Linked DNA regions of Metabacillus sp. KUDC1714. The protein of the gene in region 2 binds, or shares a complex with, the protein of the main gene of each other region. Links are inferred from orthologs where the notes say so. Each region holds a gene or a part of one and is shown on either strand. Other genes may lie near its edges.

Evidence for each region.
Region 1: the proteins of metK (region 2) and groL are in contact, whole or in part, in a cryo-EM structure (PDB 8P4O), measured with the Escherichia coli proteins. The link is inferred for Metabacillus sp. KUDC1714 from one-to-one orthologs.

Annotation. Positions count from the first base shown.
Region 1 is NZ_CP055263.1:2,236,818-2,248,633, reverse strand. What follows is about bases 4,925-7,890. They hold groL (chaperonin GroEL), read right to left. Parts: upstream 7,244-7,890; coding sequence 5,606-7,243; downstream 4,925-5,605. Other genes in these bases: groES (co-chaperone GroES), read right to left, coding at 7,301-7,585; HUW50_RS10775 (DUF3231 family protein), read right to left, coding at 4,925-5,331. In the rest of the region: HUW50_RS10790 (tetratricopeptide repeat protein), read left to right, coding at 1-1,432; HUW50_RS10785 (DMT family transporter), read right to left, coding at 1,654-2,541; HUW50_RS10780 (DUF4317 domain-containing protein), read left to right, coding at 2,843-4,012; more of HUW50_RS10775, read right to left, coding at 4,309-4,924; HUW50_RS10760 (CPBP family intramembrane glutamic endopeptidase), read left to right, coding at 7,917-8,651; HUW50_RS10755 (YdiK family protein), read left to right, coding at 8,648-8,851; twin-arginine translocase subunit TatC, read right to left, coding at 8,856-9,614; HUW50_RS10745 (twin-arginine translocase TatA/TatE family subunit), read right to left, coding at 9,632-9,826; HUW50_RS10740 (redox-sensing transcriptional repressor Rex), read right to left, coding at 9,850-10,494; cyclic pyranopterin monophosphate synthase MoaC, read right to left, coding at 10,690-11,184; HUW50_RS10730 (ABC-F family ATP-binding cassette domain-containing protein), read left to right, coding at 11,569-11,816.
Region 2 is NZ_CP055263.1:564,005-575,826, forward strand. What follows is about bases 2,409-5,380. They hold metK (methionine adenosyltransferase), read right to left. Parts: upstream 4,509-5,380; coding sequence 3,309-4,508; downstream 2,409-3,308. Other genes in these bases: HUW50_RS02770 (FixH family protein), read right to left, coding at 2,409-3,120; pckA (phosphoenolpyruvate carboxykinase (ATP)), read left to right, coding at 5,172-5,380. Also shown: HUW50_RS02760 (glycosyltransferase family 4 protein), read left to right, coding at 1-587; HUW50_RS02765 (methyl-accepting chemotaxis protein), read right to left, coding at 705-2,006; more of HUW50_RS02770, read right to left, coding at 2,338-2,408; more of pckA, read left to right, coding at 5,381-6,755; HUW50_RS02785 (DUF2584 domain-containing protein), read right to left, coding at 7,052-7,294; HUW50_RS02790 (alpha/beta hydrolase family protein), read right to left, coding at 7,366-8,145; HUW50_RS02795 (ABC transporter substrate-binding protein), read left to right, coding at 8,370-9,359; HUW50_RS02800 (ABC transporter ATP-binding protein), read left to right, coding at 9,373-10,143; HUW50_RS02805 (ABC transporter permease), read left to right, coding at 10,130-10,945; ytkD (RNA deprotection pyrophosphohydrolase), read right to left, coding at 11,079-11,552; HUW50_RS02815 (hydrolase), read right to left, coding at 11,620-11,822. UniProt on the Escherichia coli protein: Catalyzes the formation of S-adenosylmethionine (AdoMet) from methionine and ATP.

The DNA.
Region 1 (11,816 bases), 1.7 Mb from region 2 along the record:
AAAAACGTGTAATTCTCCAAACAAACGAGAAAAGATGGAACAGTTATTGAATATCTCCCCTGAAATTCAGCACCAGCTAATTTTGGCGACTGCCGGTAATCCTAAAGCTATGGCGCTTAGCATTGCCTACATTGCAGATGATGACATTCCTGCAAAACAACTTATTCGGGATCTAGGTAAAGCTGGCTACTCACTGTTAGAATTATTTGATTTCCTTTTCGGACGAACATGGAATCGATGTGATGAAGATACCCGACGTCTATGGCAAGTGCTGTGCTTTTTTAGTAAACCTCCTGATGAAGAGAGTTGGGCTGCAGCCGCGGGATTAGATGCTCGGAATTTTCGTTATGCTGTTGAACAGATGCGGACCTATGCACTGATTCAACCAGAGCGTATAGAGGGAAAAATACATTATTTTGGACATCAAACCGTTGTTGCATATGGCGAACAACACCTGTCCGAAAATCAAGAGTTTAAGAAGGAAGCACGCAATCGATGGGGACAATATTATATCAACTATTTAGAAACTCATTTAAAACGAGAGCAACCAAATTCTATTTATTGGAGTTATTTGCTTGGTCGAGATTTGGAGCAAATGAAAAAAGAATGGCCAAACATACTTAAGGTCATAAAGTGGGCAAGTGAAACTGGACAAAAGGAGCTATTAATTGAACTGGTAACCCGTATTAGTCACTTTTTAAGCCGGATTAACTTGCCGTTACGGATCGAATTTGGACTTAAAGCTGCTGATTACGCCAATCAATTGGGTAAAAATACGCTAGAAGCCTTTTTTCGAATTGACACAGTAGGCTGGGCACTTATGGAGGTTAATGACTCGGATGGAGCCCTACTTCAAATAGAAAGTGGGCTTAAGATACTAGAGCAATTGAATTCGCACCACACGGATGTCTACGATTTAAAGGTTTGGGGACTCGCATTAAAATCGAAACTGTTTTTAAAAGTAGGCAATTCAGAGAAAGCAGAAGCTATTCTAGAGGAAGTAAAAAATATATCGACTACCCCGATTATTCAACATAGAGTTTTATTAGTTCGTGGAGACCTTTGCTTATTGCGTAGAAAAGATGAAGAGGCAATCCAATTATACGAAGCGGCCAATGAAATCAGCACAATGTATGGCGGCGAAAAAACCATTGAAGCATATTTTAATCTAGGTATCGCATATGTGAATTGTAACGAATTTGAGAAAGCAGAAGCCACTTTTAATCATATTCTTTATGACAAAAATAAAGCGAATCAGATTGAGTTAATCTATTATCATTATGGAATTGCCCTATTGTTATCACGCAAAGGAGATTATACAAAAGCACAAAAATCAAATCAAAAGGCTATCAACCTTATCGATTCATGGGAACCAACCATTAGTATTCGAAAAGAAGTGGAACTGCTTAATGAGTTCATTGAAAATAGTTAAATAGAAGCCATAATTATAGCATTTTTAGGCGATTCTTTATGGTTTTATCTCTTAAAATCAAATTTAGTTTTAACAACTTTCAAGGCATGAGTTCAATATCGGAATAGACTCATGCTTTTTTATATTTACAATAAAAGAGATTTAGTGTGTTTAGATAATATAATTTTTAATACTACCATTGAAGATTTATAGGTTAACTCCTGAAAAATCCCCACCCAACACTATTTTTTCACCTTTAAGAATGGATGACTTTGTAATGAGATACGGGCAGAACCTGTATAATTCACTAGCCAAACTCCTAAAAGCACTAAAATGATTCCGATCAATGTAATAGCATTCAAATCTTCGTTTAAAAATAGTATTCCTGACAGAGTACCAACTACGGGTACAATTAGCAAAGAAATTGATGCTTTACTGGCTTCCATTTTAGAAAGAATATGAGACCATATAACAAAAGCTAATGCAGAGGCCAAAATCCCGGAATATAAAAGGTATACTACAGCCATAAGACTCCAATGTGACTGGCCATGTTCAAAACTAATTGAATACATAAACAAGCCAATAGCTCCCGCTCCCATTTGCCATGTAGTAAATTGAACAGTGTCACAGCCTTGCAATTTCTTTTTGAATATTAAACTTGATAGCGCCCATGTTACTGCAGAGCTTAACGCAAGAATGGGAGCCCATATATTTCCTCCAAACTGAATATCCATTGCTAAAAACAACCCTACTATTCCAATCGAGATTCCAATGATTTTACTTACAGTCAATTTTTCTCCAGGAATGAAATAATTTGCCATAAGTGAAAGAAACAATGGCATACTATAGGTTAAAACAGAAGTAAGCCCCGCGCTTATATAATTTAATGAAATTTGGATAGCAATGTTAAAATAAGTTGTCTGCAGAAAGCCGCAGAGAATATACCATTTAAGTTCCCGTTTACCTGGCAGCGGGATTTTTTTAATATAGGTTAACCCAAAAAGTACAATTGCCCCAAGCAAAAACCGAAAGGCTGCAAACAAAACAGGTGGGAACACATCATTGCCCAGCTTCATAATAACAAAATTAAAACCCCATACAATACATAAAAAAAGCATCAATCTATTCATTCATGATTCCCCCCGTGTCATTAGAACAATATATCTAACGATAATAAAAAATTCAAATTTGACACTTTTCCATTTAAAATACAACTCTATTCAAAATATTTTAGAACTTTCTAGAACTTTTTAGACTCTCTATACCTCGGAAGCAAATTCCCTTCACACTTAAGTACACCTAATTATATAAAACAATTTATGTTAAAATAAATGATACTTTCAAGGATGTTGAGAGCAAATCAATTCAGTAATGATTTACTCTCTACCTTCTAATTTACAAATCAGGTAAAGCTTAGGAGTGTATTTAGTCATGAACAAAAAAGACATAGCTCAGATTCGAAAACAATTCAAAATAAATAATGATTTACTCAAGATCTCCGAAATTTTTAATGTATATATTATGAAGGAATCAAGTGACATTTATCATCACCAAAGTCAACCTTTTGAAATGCTTGACCAAGATCAACAAGAGTTATTTTTGAATAACTTTAAAAAATTACTTGCCGGCCAATTGGATGAAAAGCTCTTTGAATTAAAGTTTCAACGTGATGCTGAAAATAACAGTCAGCTAATTTTGCATCAAGGATTACTCAGCGATTTGGACGGTTGGAAAGAGCAAATGTTAAAAATTGTAGGAAAAATGCTTGTAAATCAACAATACGAGATGGATATTGTCATTACATTCATTCGTGGTGAATATTTAAAGCCAACAAAACGAAAAAATGAAGAGGCTGAGATAAGTGAACGAGATACCGTTTACTCCCATCCATTCATTCTGTGCAGTCTAAATAATACACAAGAACCAAAAAAAGAATTGCTTTTTGACTATGTCGAGAGAGAGTTCAAGTACAGTTTTGTTGTCGACCCAATTATTAACCTTAATGCTCCAATCGCCGGTTTTCTATTTCCTTGTTTTACCGATAATGTAGCAGATGTCAACCACATTCTGTATTCATCTGGAAAGGTACATGAGCCGGATCACCAATTCATCGAGGAAGTTTTAAATGGCGAAGAAACAATGACTGCAAAAGATGACAAAATTGTTTTTGAGGAAATTATTAAAGAAGCAACAGGAGATCAATTAAATACATCTACTCTTTCTAATGTGTATGAAGAGATTAACCGTATGATAGAAGAAAATGAAGAAGAAGAACAACCAAAATTAGACTCCAAAGACATTGAACGTGTTTTAAAGATAAGCGGCCTTGAAGATATAAATGGGGAAAAGGTAGAAACAGCCTTCCAAAAAGTAATTGATGATGACAAATATGAGTTAAAAGCAAGTAGCGTCATCCCGAAATATACTTCAAAATCAATTAAAATCAACACGAAAATAGCGAACATTTCTATTAGTCCACAAGATTTAAGATACGTCAAACAAGTTCATTTAAGTGGTAAACGCTACCTCATGATTGAAGTGGAAGAAGATACTGTCATTGAAGGCTTCACGATGATTCCAGAAGCTTTTGGTGGGAACTAAATAAACAAGATTTGTTGGTTACAATGCGAACTAAAGAATGGCACGGTTCTGAAGTTTCTTTCTTGGTTAAAGGAAGAAGCTTTAGAACCTTCTTTTGTGAGCAACCAAAAATCTTAAAAGAAATTTTCTTCAGATGATTGAATTTTTTAAAATTAACAGATACTTACCTCTCAGAGAGTTAATTTCACAAGCTGTTTTATAAAATTAAGCAAAAAAGCGATTAGCTTGTTTAAGCATGCTTCCATTAACGTTCTAAAATACCTAAATAGCCATGAAGCTTGCAAATTGGCTAATAGTTAAGTCCGATCATATGCTTTAGGAGGTGATTCCATCCACCCTTTATCAATTAAAATATTTGCACCATCATCAACAAACAATCCTATGTTTATGAGAGTTCTTCCATATAACATTGCTATATCTCTTCTTCCATTTACCGCTAGTGAATTTCCAAACGACCTTATTTTCATGGAGAACATGTCAACCTTATGAAATAACATTATTTTATCGGAAAAAGGTGGATATGTAGACGTTGTGACTAAATGGTCGATAAATGACGGTGATAATAGGTTTTCTTTATGAAGTTTTTCCATATACTGCTTAACTGCTTTATCAGTCATGTCTAAACCTCGTTTAAACAAAGCCTTTATCTTTTCATCCTTAACGATCTGATGAAATCCCAATAATAATGCCTTACTTGTTGTGTTATTTTCAATGTTATCATAAAGATGAGTAATTTCTAATGCATGTAATGGTCGGATATCACCAACAAAACCCTTTAAGTAATTCTGTTTTTGAATATAATCAGTTCCTTCAGGTGTTGGAATAATAGGAGGCTTTGAAATTAATTTCTTTTCAAATAAAACCTCATTTATCTGCCCCAAGAAGATAGTTGTAGATTGCATACAATAAACAAAAAATTCTCTTATATCTTCCCTCATTACTAATGGAATTGCTACGGCGTAAATACTAAGCCCTGCCTTAGCTGCATATTTCAAATAGTGTACATAAAATACATCTTCGTATAAACGTGGGGCACCTAGATTTACATCATCATTAGTGAATCCTACAGGTATTGGGAAATTACCTTTTTTAAAAAAACCTTCTATCCTCTGTATAAAATCCCTACTTAATGCTATACCATTTTCCAATAGCGTCTTAATATATTCATCATTGCAATGTTGAAGAAAATAATTTAGGATTTGAATAGACATGCTGTTTCCATTATAAGTAGCCCAAAGTTTACCCATTTCAACTGATGTTAAAGATTGAGATTCATCTAATTCTTTTGTGCTTAAATTAATGGGTTTTAAAATATCCATTGGATTTAAATCCATCAGTAATCCCCTTTCACGCATTTTTGTTTAGGATTACCGTTAAGATTTAATTTTATGTAAAGTGATATGTTACATTGAATATCTACGCTCATATGACCGCCAAAATGAAAAAAAGGCCTCCAACCAGTTGTAAACTGATGAAAGACCTTCTCTGATATGGTGATTTTCGAGAAAAAAGTGAGCATTTTTTGCCTACCTATGGGCAAAATTATAATTTTATTCTTAAAAATCCCTATATATCAAGGCTTTATGATGTTTTTTACATCATGCCGCCCATACCACCCATACCACCCATGCCACTCATATCAGGCATGCCGCCGCCACCTTCTTCAGGCTTGTCAGCGATAACAGCTTCAGTTGTTAAGAACATTGCTGCTACAGAAGCTGCGTTTTGTAACGCAGAACGAGTTACTTTAGTTGGGTCAACGATACCAGCTTCAAACATGTTTACCCACTGGCCGTTTGCAGCGTTGAAGCCAATTCCAACTTCTTCTTTCTTTAAGCGCTCAACAACAACAGACCCTTCAAGTCCTGCATTGTGTGCGATTTGACGAACTGGTTCTTCAAGTGCACGAAGAATGATGTTGATACCTGTTTGAGTATCGCCTTCTTCTTGAAGTGCAGCTACTTTGTTATATACATTTACTAGAGCAGTACCACCACCAGAAACGATACCTTCTTCTACTGCAGCACGAGTAGAGTTTAGAGCATCTTCGATACGTAGTTTACGCTCTTTTAATTCAGTTTCAGTTGCAGCACCAACTTTGATTACTGCTACACCGCCAGCTAGTTTAGCTAAACGTTCTTGTAATTTTTCCTTATCAAATTCAGAAGTAGTTTCTTCTAATTGAGCACGGATTTGGCTTACACGGCCTGCAATTTGTTCAGCTTCTCCAGCACCTTCAACGATTGTTGTATTTTCTTTTGAAACAACAATTTTAGATGCACGGCCTAATTGATCAATATTAGCAGATTTAAGATCTAAACCTAATTCTTCAGTGATAACTTCACCGCCAGTTAAGATCGCAATATCTTCAAGCATTGCTTTACGACGATCACCGAAGCCAGGTGCTTTTACTGCTACTGCATTGAATGTTCCGCGAAGTTTGTTAACTACTAGAGTAGCTAATGCTTCACCTTCTACATCTTCTGCAATTAATAATAGAGGCTTACCTTGTTGAACAACTTGCTCTAAAACAGGTAAGATTTCTTGAATGTTTGTGATTTTTTTATCAGTGATTAATACATATGGGTTTTCAAGAACTGCTTCCATTTTATCAGAATCAGTTACCATGTATGGAGATGCATAACCACGGTCAAACTGCATACCTTCTACTACTTCTAATTCAGTAGAGAAACCTTTAGATTCTTCAATTGTGATAACTCCGTCGTTACCAACGCGTTCCATTGCTTCTGCGATTAATTGACCTACTTCTTCATCAGCAGAAGAGATTGCAGCAACTTGTGCAATAGATTCTTTACCTTCGATTGGTTTAGAAATAGCTTGTAGCTCTTCTAAAGCAACAGCAACTGCTTTTTCAATTCCCTTACGAACAACCATTGGATTTGCTCCAGCAGTTACGTTCTTTAATCCTTCACGGATCATTGCTTGAGCTAAAACAGTTGCAGTTGTTGTACCGTCACCAGCAACATCGTTTGTTTTGCTAGCAACTTCAGCAACAAGCTTAGCACCCATGTTTTCGAAAGCATCTTCTAATTCGATTTCTTTCGCAATTGTAACACCATCATTTGTAATTAAAGGAGAACCGTATTTCTTTTCTAATACGACGTTACGTCCTTTAGGTCCTAATGTAACTTTAACAGCATCTGCCAATGCATCAACACCACGAAGCATTGAACGACGAGCATCTTCACTGAATTTAATATCTTTAGCCATTTTTACAAGACCTCCTCAAAGTTTTAAATGTTTTCTATGATATGTGTGCTGTTTCTATTAACCGATAACAGCTAAAATGTCGTTTTCACGTAAAATTAAGTATTCTGTACCTTCATATTTCACTTCAGTACCAGCATATTTTGAGAAGATAATACGATCGCCTTCTGCTACTTCAAGAGCTACTTTTTCTCCACTATCTAATACACGACCTGTACCAACAGCTACTACTTTACCTTCTTGTGGCTTCTCTTTCGCACTATCTGGAAGGACGATACCACTAGCAGTTTTTTCTTCTGATTCAACTAACTCGATAATAACGCGATCACCTAATGGCTTTAACAAGTGAAACAACCTCCTCAAATTCGTTAAAAAATGATTATTTTTCCTTTTTATTAGCACTCGTTGTCCTTGAGTGCTAACACAATTATTATATTATATAAGATCTCTTCTAATTTCAAGTCTGAAGTTAAAATTTTTTTGAAGAACTTGCCTAAAAGATTATGTCTAAATTGTAAATACAATAAACATCTTTTGATTAATTCACCATAGTTATCATACATATGATATTTGAAAGGTATGATACAATAGGGTTTGATTAATTTTGCCCATGTTCAATTCCGTGATCAGATGTTCTGTCAAATATCACATCATTAGTCAAATGAAGGAGGCCTCTATGAAAAAGCATTATTGGTTTATTTTATTAACATATATGCTCATGCAGCTTTCAGGGGTTGCTGGGATCAGATTATTTCATTATTTAGATATAGGAGCTACACAGGTTGAAAGATTTGCATATTGGACAATCTTTAGCTTTACCCTTGCGTTTATCATTATTCTCTTTTTATTAAGGAAAGAACGTAAGAATGAGAGTTTACTTCGCGGGGAACCTTCATCTGTTGGCGCTTCTGTCGGTTGGGCAATTGGCGGATTCTTATTAGCTATTTTCGCCCAGAGCCTTGCTGCAAACATCGAAATTAATCTATTTGGTGTAGAGCCTGGATCAGAAAACACAGAAATGATTGTTAGTGTCATCGAAGTAACACCATTAGTCATTATTGTTACTTCAATTATCGGACCGATATTAGAAGAGATCATTTTCCGAAAAATAATCTTTGGTGTGTTATATAAAAGGACGAACTTTATCATTGCTGGCCTTATCAGCTCACTTCTTTTTTCGCTTTTGCATGGTGAGCCTCAGCACCTTCTTTTATATGCGTCGATGGGTTTTACCTTTGCCTTTTTATATGTAAAAACAAAGCGGATCATAGTACCTATCTTTGCCCATGTGGCAATGAATACGATGGTAATCATAGTTCAAACTGTATTTCGTGAGGACATTGAAAAAATGATGAAGCAAGTTGAAGACATGCAGCAAGTGCAAGTTATTATTGGAGGCCTTTTAACATGAGAACAAACCCTATATCCATGGGATTCTTTTATTTAACGATGGGGTTGCTGTTTACGTATTTAGCAATTAACAGTGCTGAAAATGGAATTTTTTCTTTTCCGACAATCGTTTTAATTCTAATTGCAACCTTTGATATCGGAGTGGCAATTAGAATGTTTATCCTATCTAGTAAAATCAAAAAAATGAACAAAAAAAAATGAGACTTTATTCAGTCTCATTTTTTGCATTCTCTTCCTCGAACCTTAGCTTCTGAGCTTTCCTATATGTAATTCTGGATACCCAAATACTAATTTCATATAAAATAAACAACGGTATCGAAACCATTAAATGTGATGTTAATTCTGGTGGTGTAATAAGTGCCGCAATGACAAGTAGAACAAAGTAGGCATATTTTCGCACCTGAGATAAGAACATCGGCGTAACAATTCCTAATCTTGTAAGAAACATAATAACTACAGGTAACTGAAACAGCAGCCCAAACGGAACAGTTAGCTGCAATAAAAAAGTAAAATATTCATGAATTCCAATTACTTGATTAACTTCTAGATCATTCGAGATCCTTTCCATAAAATCAACCACAAATGGAAACAAGATAAAATATGAAAAGGAAACCCCGACAAAAAACAACCCTAGTGACATTGGGATATAACTTAAAGTAACGCGCCTTTCTTTCTCGTATAAGCCCGGACTAACGAACGACCATAGCTGATACAAAATAACAGGTGACGTTATGACAAATGCAATAAGAAACGCAAATTGCATGTAAACCATTAATGGATCTGTTAAATTAAACGAATTTAGTGTTAAATTCTTTGCTTCATCTGTTTGCTGTAAATAAACGATAATCGGTCTTGAAAGTAAAAAGCCAGCAATAATAGCTATGAAAAAGAAAACGACAACAATAACAAGTCGTTTTCTAAGCTCTGTTATATGTTCAATGACCGACATTTCATTATTTTTCATATCGGTTTCATCCTATCTTACTTGACTTCGTCCTTCTTTTCTATCTTTTTCACATCATCTTCTTCATCATCTGCTAAACCTTTTGTTGCATTTTTAAATTCACGTAATGAATTACCTACTGCTTTACCAAGATCAGGTAACTTTTTTGGTCCAAAAATAAGTAATGCAACAAATGCAATTAATAATAGGCTTCCGAATCCAAGTGTTGGCATCGAAATCCACCTCCCTGTCTTTATTATTTATCTTCATTAGGATAATGTTTTAAAAAATAAACTAACGACTGAAGCTCAACCGCTAAATCAATATGATGGATCCGTATTTCATCTGGAACATTTAATCTAGCCGGAGTAAAGTTTAAGATCCCTTTAATTCCTTTGACAATAAGTCTGTCAGTAATAGACTGAGCGACAGTTGCAGGTACTGTTAAAATTGCTACAGTTACATCCTCTGGAATAATTTCTTCGAGATGATCTAAATCATAGACAGGAACTCCACCAATTTCTGTTCCAATTTTCTTATTATCAACATCAAATGCAAGTGAAATAACAGTATTATTATTCTTGGTAAAATTATAATGTAAAAAAGCTGTCCCTAAATTACCGACACCTATTAAACATACCTTCGTTGTTTCATCTTGATCTAATGTTTTTCTAAAAAAGGATAACAAATAATTCACATTATAACCATACCCTTTTTTACCTAGCGCACCAAAATATGAGAAATCTCTCCGAATAGTGGCAGAATCTACCTTTACAGCATCACTTAGCTCGGCAGAAGAAACACGCTGCTTACCAGATGAGTGTAAATTTTTTAAAAACCGGTAATATAAAGGCAAACGCTTAGCGGTTGCCTGCGGAATTTTAGATTGTTCTATATTCACTCTTTATCCCTCACATTCATACAAAACGTGCTATGACGTACCAACGTCACCATCCAAAATGAAGGGAAGAACTGTGTATAACTACAAGCCCAACACCAATATGGCGGCGTGAACGGCGCAACATAATAAATATTTATTGCAAAGAACTAGTTGCTTTTAACTAAGATGTTTTATCAATCAACTATTTGTTATTCACTAGCTCATTATATCTTCCCTGATGAAATCTCCACTTTTGCCACCAGTTTTTTCTACTAGATAGGTTGGTCCGATAACCATCCCTTTATCCACAGCTTTACACATATCATAAACTGTAAGCGCTGAAATGCTTGCAGAGGTTAACGCTTCCATTTCGACACCTGTACTGCCTTTTGTTTTTACAGTTGAACTTATCAAAAGTATATATGTACTATCACTTTTTTCCCATTCAAACTCAATATCTACACCTTTAATTGGAATAGGATGACACATAGGGATGACATTTGATGTTTGTTTAGCTGCCATTATACCAGCAACCTGTGCAACAGATAATACATCACCTTTTCCAATTTCATGATTGGTGATCTTTTCATATACCTCTTTTGTCACTTGAATGCTTGTCTTTGCACGTGCTGTTCTAACTGTTATTTCTTTTGCAGAGATATCAACCATTTTCGCTCTGCCTTGCTCATTAAAATGGGTAAATTCTGACATATTCATATCTCCTTATACGTAGACTATACACTATTTTTTAAAATCTGTCTGTTTGTTATTGTGACAATTATATGGATAGACCAAAAGCGCAAGCGCCTTGAACAGCCCCGACAAGCATAAGATGATTTAGAATAGAAGGCGTTCTTTGCCTTCAATTCTAAATTAGCTTATGACCTCGAGGGGCTAGGCGCTGGAGCTGAATCTCGTGCGCTTATCCACAGTTTAAGAATTTTATAATTTCCTAAACGAGAACAAAAGCGCAAGCGCCTTGCTAAGAGACGTAGAAAAAGAACACTCCGTCCAACAATATAGATATCTATTGTATCTTTGTTGCCCATATGTCCCTATTAAGCTAAACTTAAAGCATTAGTAGAGGTGAAAACAATGATATTGTTACAAATAAATCAACTTAGTAAATATTTCGGCGCTGACCCTATTTTATCGAATATTAAGCTAGAAGTACAAACAAGAGACAAAGTTGCCATTGTGGGACGTAATGGGGCCGGAAAATCAACCCTTTTAAAAATAATTGCTGGAGTCATGTCACATGATTCTGGTGATATCATTAAACCAAAAGATGTATCAATCGGCTACTTAGCTCAAGATACGGGATTAGAATCTCAATTATCAAT
Region 2 (11,822 bases):
ATCAACGAATTCGTGAGCAGTATGGCATTAAAGAAAAATACATTCTCTCTTACGTAGGACGTCTTGCTCCTGAAAAGGATATTGAAACCCTTATGAAAATTTGTTTACAGCTACCAGGTGAAATAAGAAAACAAATTCATTGGATAATCGTTGGAGATGGGCCTTCTAAAGAAGACATGGTAAAGGCAGCTCCTGAAAATATGACTTTTGCTGGTTTCTTAAATGGCGAAAGTCTTGCAGAAATTTATGCTAGCTCTAACCTATTTATTTTTCCATCTCCTACAGAAACATTTGGAAATGTTGTTTTAGAGGCATTAGCTACTGGTACACCTGTCATCGGAGCAAATTCGGGTGGAGTTAAAAATATTATTAACCAAGAAGTAACAGGCTATCTATGTGAGCCAAAAAATGTAGAGCAATTTAACCAAGCAATTATTCATCTATTAGAAAATCATGCATTACGTCAAAAAATGGGGGAAACTGCTCGTAAATATGCATTATCACAAACCTGGGATCAAATATTTGATGGTTTATTAAAGGAATATGAAGAATCACTCCTTGAGAATAATCATATTCGATATGCATAATGCAAGAATTCATTAGGTTTAACTGCTTTAGATGCAGCTAAACCTTTTTAATTGCTTGATTACATATCAAAAAGCAGTGAGATTTCAGTTAAGAAATCCACTGCTTAATTAGGATTTTTATTCTACCATATATTTTTTAAGTGAATTATTTAAGTTTTCACTTAATGCAATTAATTTTTCTGATGAATGATTAATGGTCACTACCGCATTCACTTGTTCATCAACAGACGCTGTTATCTCCTCAGTTGACGCTGCAGTTTCTTCTGCAACTGCAGATATATTTTGTATCGAATCTAAAATGATATAACTATGATCTGAAACAGTTTCAATTTCTTTATTTAGCTTTGATATTCCTTCAATAATTTTTGAGATAGATGAAGAAATTTCATTAAATTCATTTTCTGATGCTAAAACACTTTGATTTAAGCCACTTGAAATCTCTGTTGTTTGAGACATCACAAGCACGGTTGCTTCTGTTTCCTTTTCTATATTTTGAATCATCGTTTGGATTTGAGATGTAGCCTTATTTGTTTCTTCTGCAAGCTTTCTAACCTCTTCCGCTACGACGGCAAATCCTTTTCCATGTTCTCCAGCTCTTGCAGCTTCAATACTAGCATTTAAAGCCAATAGATTTGTCTGTTTTGAAATATTATCAATCGTTGTCACAATTCCGGAAATTTGATGGACACTTTGATAAAGGGTCGTTATTCCTAAACTGATTTGATCTAACATGTTAGCATTCTCTTTATTGGAAACTTGCAAGCCAATCATACTATCCTTACCTGCTTGAACAGCATTTACACAACCCTCTGTTAATTGGATTATAGCATTGCTTCCTTCTGTCATGTTGGTGAGATTTGCTTGTAAATCACTTGCTTTTTGGCTTGTGGATTCAATATCAGAAGCCTGTGAAACTGATCCTTTTGAAATTTCATTTAGGGCATTTCCAATTTCTTCACTAGTTGTTGTTGTTTGCTCTGATAAAGCTGAGAGCTCATATGATGAAGTGGAAATGGAATAACTTGTGTCCTTCAAATCGTGAACTAATGCTCGAAAGTCATCATTTATCTTATTTAATAATAGTGCAAGTAAACCGAATTCATCTTTTCCCTCTTTTAAAGGGTTTAGAAACAAACGACCAGCTGAAATTTCAGATGAAGCAATCAGGATCTGATTTAATACTTTTAACTTTCTATGAATGAAAAAATAAAACACAGACAAGCAAACGATCGTAATAACAGCTGGTATTCCTAACAAACTCCAAAATAACCCTTGCGATTCTTGAATTTGTCCAAAAGTATTTTTCACAAAAATATAGCTAAGAAGTCCAATCGTACTTGTAAGTACTACTGCTAAAATCGCAAGACAAATTTGAAATTTAACTGAAATCCTTTCATAAAACTTCATCTCTTTTTTCATTTTGTAGCCCCCACAGTTTTATGTCTTTACCTATTACATCGGATATGAGGGTACAAATGTTAACTTCTTTACTCATAAAAATCAAAATAAAATTAGTAAATGCAGAAAAATTAGTTAATAGGCCCTTTAGCCTTTTAACTAATTTTCGTTTATAATTCAAATTCCCATTCTTCTTGCAAAAGCAAATAGAGAATAAATAACGTGTTTTCTACATTAAACACTTACCCAATATTTTACTAATGAGACGACAGGTGGATGTAAATTGTTTCAAACTATTTCAAATATCGATAAAATTCGTGTTTAATCTTACGACAAAAAGAGGTCCACCCCCTTATTGAACTTCAACTGAAGTCTCAATATGGTCATGAACCTCTCCTTTTTCAACATGAACTACTATCTTATATATCCCAGTTTCTTCAAATTGATAGGAAGATGTGTACGTCCCTTTTGTCGATGCTTCTTCTGCATCAATATACTTATGTTGTTCTTCTCCATCCTTCCAAATTTCAAATCTCACCGTCGCATCTGGAAATGGTTGTTCACCCTCTTGAATTGTTGTTGATAACTGCTCCTCTTCATTTACCTTAAAATCAGATAATTCGTCTACAGTTATCGTTACACTACTATGATGGTGCCCCGCTTCTGTTTGTTCATGATGCTCGTGCTCATTCTCGCTTTCTTTTTCATCATTCTTTTCTGTAATCGTAGCTGTTGAGCCTTCTCCTACCTGAATATCTAATGATGGCATCGTATGATAACTTTCTACATTTGTATGTGCGGTTATTTTGAATGTACCATCTTCCTTAAATTGATAATTAATTCCATATGTACCTGTTTCAATAAGTTTTGCTTCAATTTTTTCTGAAACATCACCAAGTTTTATCTCAAACGTTACCTCTGCATCGTCCACTAGATCATCACCATAATATACTTTTGCAGCGATTGGTACTTCTTCGTTTTTATTAACATGTTTACTAGCAATTATTTCAACCTTTGGTGCTTTTACTTCCTCTTCAGAAGCGACTTGATGTTCTTGATGATTTGCTGATTCTTGACAGCCGCTTAAAACTAAAGAAAGGAAAATGAAGGAGCAAGTGATTATCCCTTGTTTCATATTGTATAACCTCCAAATCGTCACTCATACTATGATATAACATAACTATCATAATTAGATACGTTTTCTTTGATGCTTCAATATTTATTCACATATAGAAGAAAAAATATTCACTTATTAAGTCTTATACACTGATATAGAAAAGGGTCTGATGCAAAATACATCAGACCCTTTTCTTCTTTTATAAATTATTGATTTAACGCTTCTTTACTTAACGCTTCAGCTTTGTCTGTGCTTTCCCATGGAAGATCTAGATCATTACGACCGAAATGTCCATACGCAGCAGTTTGCTTATATATCGGACGACGTAGATTAAGCATTTTTATAATACCCGCTGGACGTAGATCAAAGTTGTTACGTACAACAGCTACTAAAACTTCTTCCGATACTTTTCCAGTTCCAAATGTATCAACTGAAATCGATACCGGTTGTGCAACACCAATTGCATATGCTAATTGAACTTCACATTTATCAGCTAATCCAGAAGCAACAATATTTTTCGCTACATAACGAGCAGCATAAGCGGCAGAACGGTCAACTTTTGTCGCATCCTTACCAGAGAATGCACCACCACCGTGACGTGCATAACCACCGTACGTATCAACGATAATTTTACGTCCAGTTAAACCAGCATCTCCTTGAGGTCCCCCAATGACGAAGCGACCTGTTGGATTAATGAAATACTTTGTATTTTCATCAATTAATTCTGCAGGGACAACTGGGTTAATAACATGCTCTTTTAGGTTACGCTGAATTTGTTCTAATGAAATTTCTGGGTGATGCTGAGTGGAAATAACGATCGTATCAATACGAACTGGTTTATCATTTTCATCATATTCTACCGTAACTTGTGTTTTACCGTCTGGACGTAAGTAAGGAAGTATATCCTCTTTACGTACTTCTGTTAAACGACGTGAAAGTTTGTGAGCTAATGAAATTGGAAGTGGCATTAATTCCTTTGTTTCATTACATGCAAATCCAAACATTAATCCTTGGTCTCCAGCACCGATTGCATCAATTTCTTCATCAGACATTAGGCCTTCACGAGCTTCAAGTGCTTGGTCAACACCCATAGCGATATCGGCTGATTGCTCATCAATTGAAGTAAGAACTGCACAAGTTTCTGCATCAAAGCCATATTTAGCTCGTGTATAGCCAATACCTTTAATTGTTTCACGAACAATTTTTGGGATATCAACGTATGTAGTTGTTGTAATTTCCCCAGCAACTAAAACTAATCCTGTCGTAACAGACGTTTCACACGCTACACGTGCATTTGGATCTTTTTCAATAATTGCATCAAGGATTGAATCTGAAATTTGGTCACAAATCTTATCTGGATGGCCTTCTGTTACAGACTCAGAAGTAAATAAACGTTTTTTAGTCATGTTAAAGTTTTCCTCCTCATACTCATGTTCAAATTGATCCGGAACTCTTCCTTTTACCTAAAAGAATCACGCTGGCATGTTTTGTGAACAGAATTATTATGTACCTCTACCACATGCTTGTCCTGGTAAAACTCTAATGAAGAAGATACGCTTATTTTCTGTTATCAAAAAAACCTTTCCCTAAATGAGGAAAGGTTTGTTATCGTTCATAGCCTTTCGCTCTTATCGATCAAGGGCTTTCGCCTTGCATCAGGTTAGCACCTTTGCGTCGGAAAATGTCATTTGGGCATAATCGCCGCTTTCCTTTGATAGCAGGTTGCTGGGTTTCATAGGGCCTGTCCCTCCACCAGCTCGGGATAAGAGAATCCGTTCAAGGACATATCATAGCGCACTGGGGTAATGGTGTCAACAAAAAACAGCAAGTTATCAGAGATTATTTCCTATTAATTTTCATGATTAATCTATTCATTAGTGTTACCCATTTTGTTGACATATTATTAAGTTTCTTTTTGAAGTATAAAAATTGCTTTCTAAACTTTTTTTCAAAAAACACACACGATTAGTATGTTCAATTAAATATAATGTGTTATACTATTTAAAACTAAGTCAGAATTTTGTAATATATCTTTCTACGTTAATTTTTCGAAAAGGATGGTAATGGGGATGAATATTGTGGAGATGACAAATGAATTAGCAGAGTTGTTAAAAGGGGATAATGCAAGACATAATTTATCAGTTGCTCAACTTGTGGAAAAAGTACTTAAACGCAAGGAAGGGATTTTAACCTCAACTGGTGCAATCCGAGCGACTACTGGAGCATATACTGGTAGGTCTCCACAAGATAAATTTATCGTGAAAGAAAGTTCTATCGAAAATAAAATTGATTGGGGCATTGTTAATCAACCTATTTTAGAGGCTGACTTTGATAAGCTTTATAGTAAAATGATCAACTACTTAAAGGAACGAGAAGAATTATACATTTTCAATGGTTTTGCCGGTGCAGATAAACGCTATCAGTTGCCTCTTCAAGTCATAAATGAATATGCTTGGCATAATTTATTCGCACAGCAGCTTTTTATAAAAGACAATGAAAAATCGATTACAAATGAGAAGCCTTTTACTATTCTTTGTGCACCACACTTTAAAGCTGATCCTGCTGTTGATGGTACAAATTCTGAAACATTTATCATTATTTCATTTGAGAAAAGAACAATTTTAATCGGTGGGACAGAATACGCTGGTGAAATGAAAAAATCTGTCTTTTCAGTTATGAACTTTTTGTTACCAGAAAACAATATTCTTTCAATGCATTGCTCAGCAAATGTTGGTTTTGAAGGTGATGTTGCTTTATTTTTCGGTTTATCTGGAACTGGAAAAACAACTTTGTCTGCTGATCCTAACAGACGATTAATCGGTGACGATGAGCATGGCTGGTCTACTTCAGGCATCTTTAATATTGAAGGCGGTTGCTATGCGAAATGTATTAATTTATCGGAAGAAAAAGAGCCCCAAATTTTTAATGCCATTCGCTATGGTGCCGTTTTAGAAAACGTTGTTGTTGATAATGAAACTCGTGAAGCTGATTATGATAATTCCTTTTTCACTGAGAATACAAGGGCTGCATATTCGTTAGATGCTATTGATAAGGTTATTACACCTAGTATAGCGGGACATCCACAAGCAATTGTTTTTTTAACTGCAGATGCATTTGGGGTTCTTCCTCCAATTAGCAAGTTAACTAGAGAACAAGCAATGTACCATTTCTTGAGCGGCTATACTAGTAAGCTTGCAGGAACTGAGCGAGGAATTACCGCTCCTGAGGCAACCTTTTCAACTTGCTTCGGTTCACCATTCCTACCATTACAAGCCACTCGCTATGCGAACATGCTTGGACAAAAAATTGATGAACATGAAGTTCAAGTATTTTTAGTTAATACAGGCTGGACCGGTGGTGAATATGGCGTAGGGAATCGAATAAAGTTACAATATACAAGAGCAATGGTTCAAGCTGCAATTGAAGGAGATCTTGATCATATTGAGACGGTAACTGATGAAGTATTTGGTCTCAACATTCCAATACACGTTCCAGGTGTTCCGGATGATAAACTTCAGCCACATCTTACTTGGAGTTCTAAGGAAGCTTATGAAAAGAAAGCAAAAGAGCTAGCATCACAGTTTAAGAAAAACTTTGAAAAATTTGCACATGTTTCCCCTGAAATCCAACAATTTGGTGGACCTATAGGTTAAAAGAATTGGAGGCTGACTCAAAAGCTAATGAGTCAGCCTCCCTTTTATTTAAAGAGATATTAAACTGATAATTGATAACTTAAGTTATATTTCAACATAATAATTTTATCCTAACCTGCAAACAAAAATTCATGATATTGTAATTTTTCCAATTTCACTTCAGGATTAATTTAGGCTCTTTCCTAAAAATAGTAGTTTTTAAATAAAAACTATTTCAGGTTGATTGGAACACTATAAAACAAATAAACCAGGTAAAAAAGCAAATTACTTTTTCACCTGGTTTATCTTTTGTTTTATTAATTCGTTGAATTAAGGGCAACTAACCGATATGTTACAACTGTTTTATTTTCATGAAGCTGAAGTTTTTCTACAATAGCCTCACCAGCAATTTCTCCATCCTTCGTTTTTCTAACCTCTATCGGAATATCGATCGGATATATTCTATATCCTTCTTTCGTTAAAAGAAATATATTTTCTTCCATTCGTTGTTCTTTACCTTTTGTTACAATCATTGTATTGAATTCAACAGGCATTCCCAAAAGAAAACCTCCTTATTGGTACATTTCATTTTATTTTATTTTACCACCTTGTCCTGACAAGAAAAACTAATTTATTGTTTTTTCATCCAGGAACATAGTCTATGTAGTGTTTCACGGTTTATTTTAGGAGGAAAATAATGAGTAAATCCCTTAAAGTACCAGCTTTCAACTTGTTTATTTAATTCCTTTAATCTTTTTTCAAGCCTGTATGCATGCTCAACTGAGACATTTTTATCCTTAACTCCGTGTATAATTAATACAGGTGGATTCATGTTTTCTAATTCGTACAAAGGTGTTCTCCACATATATCGATTCGGGAATTTTGTAGGTGTACCACCAATAACTCTTTTCATCATTCGACGTAAATCCTCACGCTCAACATATGTTAAAAACATATCAGAGACTCCACCCCATGTAACAACAGAACGCACATCTTCAGCTAAAATACCAGTTAATAATGCCATAACACCACCTCTTGAAAATCCAAAAACATGGATACGATGTGAATGCACATTTGGATGCCTTTTTAAAAGTTCGATTGCTGAGATGGCATCATAACGATCATCTCCAGCAAAGTCTTCATTCCCTTCACCACCTTGATTACCTCGGTAAAATGGTGCCATAACGATAAAACCTTCTGAGGCAAACTGAATTATTCGTCCTACCCTTACCATACCAACATTTTTAATCCCACCTCGCAAATATAGAAATCCATCATAGCACCCAGGGGTATTAGGCTCTGCCAAAAGTCCTTTTACTTTTAAATGATTTGAAAGATAGGTCACCACCCAAAGTCGAATGTTTGGATTTGGAGATGGATATTTTACCTTACTAAGTATTTCACCATTCATCTACTGTTCACTCTTTCTCTCGCAAATTCATCGATATTTAATAACATACCCTAATTCTGTACGTTACTAAAAGAATAATAGGCATTCACACATTTTTTTGAAATTCATAAATTATTATAAATTCACAACTTTGCCTTAGTTTATCAGCATCTATCGTCGATTTTGATTTAAGTTCCGGTGAAAATAAAAAATTTAAGATGCAGTGCATCCAGGAGGTTCACAACATGAAAAAATGGCTGCTATTGGTTATTCTTCCGCTTATTATTGTATTGCCACTTTCAGCATGTAATCAACAAAAGACAGAAAAAATTAAACTTGCAGAAGTTACACATTCCATTTTTTATGCGCCTTTATATGTCGCGATGGCAGAAGGTTTTTTTGAAGAGGAGGGCCTTGATGTAGAATTAACGACAACCTGGGGTGGAGATAAAACGATGACTGCACTTCTCTCAGATGGAGCAGATATCGCATTAGTTGGTTCAGAAACATCGATTTATGTTCATGCGCAAGGGTCGAGTGATTCTGTGATAAATTTTGCTCAACTTACACAAACAGATGGCACCTTCCTTGTAAGTCGTGAAAAAATAGACAATTTTAAATGGGATCAATTAAAAGATAGTACGTTTTTAGGACAAAGAAAAGGTGGAATGCCACAAATGGTTGGTGAATTTGTCTTAAAACAACACAATATTGATCCAAAAACTGATCTAGAGCTTATTCAAAATATTGATTTTGCCAACATCCCAAGTGCCTTTGCCTCAGGAACTGGTGATTTTGTTCAATTATTTGAACCAACAGCTAGTATCTTTGAAAAAGAAGGAACTGGTCACATTGTTGCTTCCTTTGGAACAGAGTCCGGTAAAGTTCCTTATACAACATTTATGAGCAAGGAGAGCTTTTTAAAAGAAAATGAAAACTCAGCAAGAAAGTTTACAGCTGCAATATATAAAGCACAGCAATGGGTACAAGAAAAAAGTTCAGCCGAGATTGCTAAATCAATTGCCCCGCAATTTGAGGATACAGAGCTAGAGCTTATTGAAACGGTTGTGGAACGTTACAAGGAACAAGGCTCCTTTTCAACAGATCCTATCCTAGATGTAGATGAATGGGATAACCTACAAAATATTATGGATGAGGCTGGAGAGCTACCAACGCGAATTGACTATGACACACTAGTGAATACCATATATGCAGAAGAAGTGGTTGAAAAGTAAGGAGGATCATTTCATGTCATTCTTATCAGTAGAACATGTTCATCATGTTTATTTTTCCAAGGATTCAGCAACTGTTGCCCTTGAAGATGTAAAACTTAATGTAGAGGAAGGGGAGTTCATCTCCTTCCTTGGGCCAAGTGGTTGTGGAAAAACAACTCTTTTATCAATCATCGCTGGTCTAATTAAGCCAGTGGAAGGTACTGTAACAATTGCCAATAAAATCATTACAAAGCCTGATTCAATTATTGGCTATATGTTGCAGCAGGATTATCTATTCCCTTGGAAAACAATCGAAGAAAATGTCACTTTAGGGCTGAAAGTTATTGGTCAAAAAACAACTGAAAATAAACAAAAAACGTTAGCTCTTTTAAAAGAGATGGGTCTTGAAAATGTTGAAAATCAATATCCCAGTCAATTATCAGGTGGGATGAGACAAAGAGCGGCACTAGTTCGAACATTAGCAACAAATCCGAAAATACTTTTACTTGATGAGCCCTTTTCAGCATTGGATTATCAAACAAAACTAAGACTTGAAGACTTAGTTGTACAAACGTTAAAAGATTATAAGAAAACAGCCCTCCTCGTCACCCATGACATTGGCGAAGCAATCGCGATGAGTGATCGTATTTACGTATTTTCCGCCAAGCCAGGAAGGATCAACCGGACATATTTGATACCAAAGGAACTGAGAGAACTAGCACCGTTTTATGCTAGACAACACCCTTCGTTTTCGAAGCTATTTCAGCAAATTTGGAAGGAGTTGGATCAGTTTGAAACAGAATGAAACCATTGATTTCCTTCACAAAAATTACAAACGTGGTCTTGATAAGGAAAAGAAATGGATACGATTTTATCAAATTCTCATTTTTATCTGTTTCTTTGGCTTATGGGAAATTGCCGGTCGTAGAGAATGGATCGATCCGTTATTATTTAGTTCACCCTCTAAGATATGGAATCTGTTAGTGACAAAACTAAATGACGGTACCCTTCTTTCACATTTAGGAATTACTCTATTTGAAACAATTTTAGGTTTTATTTTGGGCACATTACTTGGTACATTACTTGCAGCGTTGTTATGGTGGTCTGCTCGGCTTTCAAAAATTTTAGATCCTTATCTCGTTATTCTAAATGCAATGCCAAAAGTAGCACTTGGTCCTATTCTGATTGTTGCTTTAGGACCAGGGTTTATTTCCATTATCGCAATGGGTACGATTATATCCGTTATTATCACAACAATTGTTGTGTTCACATCGTTTAAAGAGGTTGATTCTAATTATTTAAAGGTACTCAAAACATTTGACGCATCTAAAATGCAGCTATTTAAAGAGGCAGTACTTCCAGCATCATTACCAACAATAGTATCAACCTTAAAAGTGAATGTTGGATTGTCTTGGGTAGGGGTTATTGTTGGAGAATTTCTTGTTTCTGCAAAAGGACTTGGCTATATGATTATATATGGTTTTCAAGTATTTAATTTTACGTTAGTTCTCTTAAGCCTTCTCATCATTGCGTTTTTTGCAACGATTATGTACCAAGGAGTGGAGCTTTTAGAAAGACGCTTTGTTAAGAGCGAAAAAAAAGGCTGACTTAGGGCAGTCCCTCATTTTCAATTTGAGGGTCAGTCGTAGGTCAGTCCTTATTTTTTCACATTTTGAATTTGTTAAACTTGGTTGTTGATTTCCACTGCTGGCATTCCCACAATCAACAAAGTGTTAGATCCTACATTTTAAATCTCTTCTTAACTTCTTTAAGACTTCTTTTCAATACCTCATCCTTCATAATGAAGCTATACCTTCTGTCCTTTTTTACTCCTTCTGGAATCTCTTCCATTAGAACAGGACCATAAGTTTCATAATAACCCTCTTGCTCAATAAGCTCACTTATGGTTGCATAATAAATATTTTTCACAATAATCTTTTCTTTTCCCATAACCTTGTATTGACCTATATATTCAATGTTTTTGACAATACCGCCTGTTTCCTCTTTAACTTCTCTAATAGCAGCTTCATTTGCAGTTTCGTTTAGTTCTACCTTTCCGCCTGGAAACTCAAAACCTCGGTCTGAATGCTTTGTTAATAACCATTTATCTTCATACCGACAAACAACCCAGACATGCTTAGGGTTAGCTGCAAAAGGATGGTCTTCAAATGATAATTGTACTTCATTGTGATAATAATCGATAAACCGATACATAATATATCCCTCAATTTTTTCCTAATCTATTCAAATCTTATCACAATGTTTTATCTCTGTATAAGGTTTATTCTTGTTCTTCTATTCTTGAAATAAGTCCTTGTGTACGAATATGCTCTTTCGCTTCCTCATCACCAAGCTCATAAATCATTTTGTAAATAAGCTTATTTGTATCATCTATCGCATCATTTTCACGATCATAATGATATTGAAGATATGGTGTATGAGCACGAAAAAACCCTTTTATATCTGAGGAATAAACCTGATCGA